2 regions of the Roseovarius tibetensis genome follow, and region 2 is predicted to be linked to the other one. Evidence: riboswitches for the same ligand, from Rfam matches in the RefSeq annotation. Region 2 holds a riboswitch; the other holds the start of a gene.
What was found. A riboswitch is a leader RNA that binds a small molecule or an ion and turns the genes downstream of it on or off. The one in region 2 is predicted to bind cobalamin.
Positions count from the first base shown of each region.

Region 1: another riboswitch for cobalamin. It lies ahead of ACROSR_RS12185 (energy-coupling factor ABC transporter permease); the one in region 2 lies ahead of ACROSR_RS15655 (TonB-dependent receptor plug domain-containing protein).

Region 1 is NZ_JBPBBB010000017.1:36,890-39,896, forward strand. Features, by position in the region: gene ACROSR_RS12175 (3-oxoacyl-ACP reductase) at 1-166, shown strand, start outside; gene cobF (precorrin-6A synthase (deacetylating)) at 379-1,119, opposite strand; gene ACROSR_RS12185 (energy-coupling factor ABC transporter permease) at 1,188-1,865, opposite strand; cobalamin riboswitch at 1,924-2,106, opposite strand; gene cobA (uroporphyrinogen-III C-methyltransferase) at 2,142-2,861, opposite strand; gene ACROSR_RS12195 (cobyrinic acid a,c-diamide synthase CobB) at 2,858-3,007, opposite strand, start outside.
Region 2 is NZ_JBPBBB010000030.1:29,211-32,217, reverse strand. Features, by position in the region: gene ACROSR_RS15655 (TonB-dependent receptor plug domain-containing protein) at 1-948, opposite strand, end outside; cobalamin riboswitch at 1,083-1,295, opposite strand; gene ACROSR_RS15650 (nucleotidyltransferase family protein) at 1,335-1,943, opposite strand; gene ACROSR_RS15645 (ABC transporter permease) at 1,940-2,746, opposite strand; gene ACROSR_RS15640 (ABC transporter permease) at 2,743-3,007, opposite strand, start outside.

The DNA.
Region 1 (3,007 bases), on a different contig from region 2:
CGCCACGCCCGACGCGGTGTTTGACCTGATCGCGGGTCAGACGCCGCTGGGCCACGTAACGACACCCGAGGAACTGGCTGACGCGGTCCTGTTCTTCGCCTCGCCCTGGGCCCGCGCGGTGACCGGCCAGACGCTGATCGTGGACGGGGGGCTGGTCTGCGGATGAGCAGACATTCAACAAGCCTTTCGGACCACGAGCCGCAGGGCGCAGGCCATTGTCTTGGCTGTGGAATGGGGGCCATCCGCACCCATAAGGGGGGATAACGCCGTAATCGGCCCTTCGGGTGCGACTTGTCCGGATCACTGATGTTACAGCGGGGCCTGCGGATTTGCCCTCGGACCAGGCGTTCGAGACACCACTGCTTTGCTCAGGATCGATCAGACCCGACGCAGCACGTAGCTGTCCATGATCCAGCCGTGCCGTTCCCGTGCTGTCGCACGGGCCTTCACGATTTGGTCGACTGTTTCATGGAGAGGGCCTTCGAGCAGGATTTGATGGTCTGAACCGAGATAGGCGCCCCACCAGATGTGCAGCCCTGCCGTATCGAGGTGCTGGAACGCGCATTGTCCGTCCAGCATCACGACCACCGTGTCTTGATCCTGTGGCATTCCGGACGCCCGCAGACGGCGCCCTGTCGTGATCTGCACTGCGCCGTCCACCGTGTTGAGCGGGATTGCATGGGCCGCCGTCAGCGCCTGTATCGCCGTGATGCCCGGCACGACCCGGACGGAGGGGGTGGGATGCAGGCGCGCGGCAATGCGCAGCGTGCTGTCGTAGAGCGATGGATCCCCCCAGACCAGAAGCGCGACAGGGCCATCGACCCCGGCCTGCGCGATGGTCGCTTGCCAGCGACGGGCGATCTCGTCATGCCAGCGGGCGACGCGCTCTTGATAGGGCAAGGCGGGAGCGCGCTCTGGATATTCGAACTGAGCGACAGCGGCCCGGGACCCCGTGGCCGCTATGATCTGGTATCGAATCTCGGCGAGGTCGTCCTTGCCCTGCCCCTTGTGCGGCACGAGGATCAGGGCGGCGTCGCGCAGTGCCTGTACCCCCTCCAGCGTGATATGCGATAGGCTGCCGGTACCGATGCCCACGAGCCGGATATCAAGTTGTGTCATGTCGGTTTCCACGCACGAGGAAGCCCGGGCCCGTATGCGGGACCCGAGCTTCGATTGCGATGGCAAGCCTACGCGGCGTTGTACAGCCGATGGGTGAACAGGCGCGAACGCTCCATCCCGCGCAGGGCCTTGGCCCCGGCTAGGATGCCCAGATCGGCAATCGGCTCGACAAGGAGCACGAGCATGTAAGCCGCGCCGAATGTCCAGACGGATTGGAATATCTCGGCGCCGGCGCCCTGGCCATAGAACGCCCAGAAGGCGACCCAGGCGACAATGCCGCCCTGATACATGGCGGAGAGTTTCAGAACGCTGGAATAGTCCAGGTCAACATATGCCGTGGTTTGCGGAATGGTCCGTCGTGCCAGCGCGGTGATGGCGAAAAGCGGCACCAGCAGGGTGGTGACATTCACGAAATACATCGGCATGTCCGTCGGGGAAAAAAGCATCCCTTGAAGCAACAGGCCGAACGCGAGGCCAATTGCGGCCGGTGCGGCTCCCATGAGCAGGAACAATGTCGTGCCGAGAATGAAGTGCACCTCGGAGATCCCTACCGGGAAATGCGGAAGGACTTCGAAAAAGACGAATGTGCCGACGGCTGCAAAGAGCGTCCTTACGGCAAACGAACCTGCGTCATGCGCCCGCAGGTCTTCCAGTGCGAGTTTTGCTGTATAGCCGGTCGCGCCGGCTGCGGTCGTATATGCAAATGCCATTTTGGCGCCGTCAACGACACCGGGTTCGATATGCATGGGGTATCCCTCGTTTCTATGGCTGCCCCTCCGGCAGCAAGATGCGCCGCATGCGCGGCGGGTTCGCTCTTATACGGCAGGTCTCCTGACTTGCGGGTCGCTGCGTGTCCGGCCTTCCCAGCCCGGAGGGGCCAGTGGTTTTCCATTACGCTCGCCGCTTACAGTTGCGGGGGCAGTCCGGGTCTTGCACCCGGTTCCCTATTAAGACGCTGAACACGTCACCGTGATTGAGAGTATTGCAGGTCATCGGATGGCGAACAAGTGATGAAGTTGGGCCTAATCCTCGCAAAGCGAGCCGAAAAGGATGAGCGCCGGATTGTCGCTGACCTCTTGGGTCAGCTGGTCTGCCAGCGACTGCACCGTGTGGCGTTCGATACGTTGCGCCTCGGTGCTGACTCCCTCGGCCAGCAGCGCCGGCGTGGTTCCGGGCAGCCCGGCTCCGCGCAGCGTGTCCACAAGTTTGGGAAAGGTGCGCTTGCCCATGAAAACGACCGTGGATGCGGTCGGATCGGCAAGCGCTGCGATATTCATGTCGTCTGGCAACTGTCCGGTCACGTCATGCCCGGTGATGAACTGGACACGCCGCGAAGTCAGTCGGCGGCTGAGCGGAATACCCGCAGCGGCGGCAGCTGCACAGGCCGAAGGCACACCGGGGATGATTTCAAAGGGGATGCCTGCAGCCTTGAGCGCAGTGATTTCTTCTTCGAGGCGTCCGAAAATGCCGCTGTCGCCAGATTTCAGCCGCACTGTGCGCTGGTTCATCTGCGCGTAGTCGACAAGAAGCTGACTGACATGGGTCTGCCTGGGCGAGGCCCGCCCCGCACGCTTGCCGACCCCGACAAGATCGGCCCCGCTGCGCACATGTCCCAGGATCGGGCCGGAAGACAGGTCATCGAAGAGCACGGCATCCGCGCGCTTCAGCCGATCCACGGCCTTGAGTGTCAGAAGTTCGGGATCGCCGGGCCCCGAACTCACGAAACTGACAAAGCCGGTCATGCGCCTTCCTCTTGGGTGATAAGGTGAAAGAACGTCCCCGAGGCCAGGCCGCGGCGCGAGCCTGTCTCGGGCACCGGAGAGCCATCGGCGTCGCACACCTTCGCCAATGGCGCATCGGGCTGTTCGAGAATGGTCGAATAGTGGAA
Region 2 (3,007 bases):
GCCCCGATACTCGATGCGGTCGCGTTCGCCCTTGAACCGATCCCCGGTGCCGTTGGAAAAACTGACGCGATCCGTCTCGAAGGTCGACACGGACAGCTCGTGGGTGACCGGCCCTGTGTCCAGTTCGGTGAACAGGCGCACGCCCGTCACCTCGCGGTTGTTGTACTCGTCGAAGGGGGGCGCACCATCGCCGCCGAACTCGTCGAACTCGGCGCGGCTGTCGATGTAAAGCGCACTGAGGCCCGCCGCGAAAGTGTCGGTAAGCTGGTGGCGTGCGTAAAGATTGGCCTGTGTCGCCTCGTACCCGTCATCCTCGGTTCCGAAGGCCGACGCCGAAAAGCCATCGGTCTCGATCCGGCTGATCGAGAATGCGAGATCGGTGCGGTCGGTGCGCGCGGTCAGGCCGAGAACGCCGCGCCGGAAGGCGTATTGCCCGGCCTCGGCCTCGGCAAAGCCGTGCACGCCGTCCTCGGTGGGGCGCAGGCTTTCGATGTTGACCACGCCGCCCACGGCGTTGAGACCGTAGCGCGCCGATTGCGAGCCTTTCAGCACCTCGATCCGGCCCAGCCCGGCATTGGTCAGCCCGCCGAAATCAAAGCCGCCGCCGCTGCTGGCGGGGTCGGTCACGTCGATGCCGTCGATCAATACCGGCACATAGGCCCCGCCAAGCCCCCGGATGCGCAATGTCGAGGTCGTGCCAAGCGGCCCGTTGGCCGAGGCGGAAATGCCCGGCTCGAATGTCAGGACGTCGCCGATGCGGGCGCGGGGCGCGGACCGGATCGCATCTGCATCGATCACCTCGACGGTTGAGCCGCTGCGCGCCAGCCGGGTGATGGTCTGGTTGGCGGTCACGGTGATCGTGTCGAGGTCTAGAACCTCTTGTCCAAGTGCGGGTGTGGTGCAGAGCGCACAAAGCGCGCTGGCCGTGGTCATCTTGAGATATGTCATGTCATGCCTATTGGTGCCGCGTGGCGGCATTGGTGTTCCAAACGATAAGTCGTTGGAAAGGCATACCTTTCCGCAGACGGTGAAAGTGCCACCACTACGGAAAAGACCGTTATCCAGTGCGCGCCCCGCGCCCGGATAGGGTGATCACTTCGGCAGGTCTCCTGACTTGCGGGTCATGGCTTTGCCGGGTCTTCCCATCGCGGGGTCCGCGACAGTGACATGGGTCCGGCTTCGCTCACCGCTTACAGTTGCGGGGGCAGTCGCGGTCTTGGCCACCTGTCGGGGGCCGCACCGTGTTCCCTATTACCCGGACAGATCATGCCCGGACCAAAGTGGTGTGACGGTACTGAAACCGGACCGAATTGCAAAGAGAAAATGTCCGCCGGTCAGCCGCCGTTGCGTGCGCGCCACGTCGCCCAGGCCTCGGGCGTGTCAAGATCGGTGGTCGCGCGTGTGTCGGGCAGGGCGAGATGGCGCACGGGATGCGTGCGCAGAATGTCGCGCGCGCCGTCATCTCCCGTCAGCCGCGCCAGGGTCGGCAGGACATCGGCCGGGAAGATCACCGGGTGACCGGCGCGGCCATCCTGAGAGGTTGCGCGCAGGATCGACCTTGAATCATTAGCTTGCAGAACGGTCTTCAAGTCCTGCGTCAAGAGATCCGGCAGGTCGGGCAGGACCACCATCAGTCCGGCATAACCGCCCGCGCGCGCCCGATCCGCCCCGGCGCGCAGCGAGGCCGACATACCGGTCGCCGCATCGTTCACGGTCATCAGGTGAAGGCGTGGGCCGACGAGATCCCGCAAGGTGTCGGCACGCTCGGGCCGGTCGGGCGGCAGCGTCACCGCGACATCCAGCCCAAGATCCAGCGCCGCTGCCACACGGTCACGCAACAGGGGCTGGCCGCGCACCGGTTCCAGCAGCTTGTCGCGGCCGCGCATCCGCGACGACGCCCCGGCGGCGGGCAGCAGGATCAGGACCCGCGGACCGGTGCTCATCGGATCACGTTCAGACGCAATCGCAGACCGCGCCGCGCCGCTTGCGGCAGGTGACGGTTGAGACGCCGGTTGATCAGCCCGAAGATGCCGATGATCACCAGAGTCAGCAGAATGAAATAGCCCGCGAGGATCGGGTAGGGCACGAAGGGATTGAAGGTCTTGTCGGCAAAGAAATTGGCGTAATAAAGCGCGTCACCGCGTTGCTGCCATGCCGGGAAGCCGGAAAAGAAGACCAATGTGGTGGCGTGAAACAGGAATATCGCCTCGTTGGTATAGGCGGGCCAGGCCAGCCGCAGCATCGTGGGCCAGATGATCTTGCGAAAGCGTGGCAGGCCCGAAAAGCCATAGGCATCGGCGGCCTCGACATCACCGCGCGGGATCGAGCGCAGCGCGCCGTAGAAGATCTCGCCCGAATAGGCGGCGGTGTTGAGAAACAGCACGACAAGCGCGCCCAGCCATGCCGAGGTGAACGCGTCAAAGACCGGAGACACGGATTTCAGCGACAGGAACAGGAAGTAGGCAAAGAAGAACTGGATGAAGAGAGGCGAGCCGCGAAAAATGAAGATGAACCATTCCGACGGCTTGCGGACCAACGGGTTGCGCGTGCCCTTGCCCACGGCAACGGCGGTAGCAAGGAAAAACCCCGCGAGAAGGGCGATCGTGCCGAAATAGACGTTCCAGATCAGCCCCGACCCGATCAGCGTGAAATGCTCGCACAGGGTATAGCCCTCGCGCGGCAGAAGACGCTCGCCATAGCCCAGTGAGCGCAGCCCGTAGTCCTGGATCGTTTGCCAGCAGCTCATGCGGCTTTCCTCTGGGCGTCGCCGCCGGTGGTGGCCTGACCGTGGCTTAGCCGCTGCATGACCCGTTCGAGAAACAGCTCGGAGATGCGCGTCAGCCCCAGATAGAAGACCAGCAGCGCCATGAAATACCACATGCGCCAGTCACCATGCGGATAGTCGGTAAAGCGCGGGTTCGCGGTCCCGCCCAGTTCTCGGGCCCAGTAAACGATATCCTCGACCCCCAGCAGGAACAGCAGCGGCGTGGCCTTGGTCAGCACCATC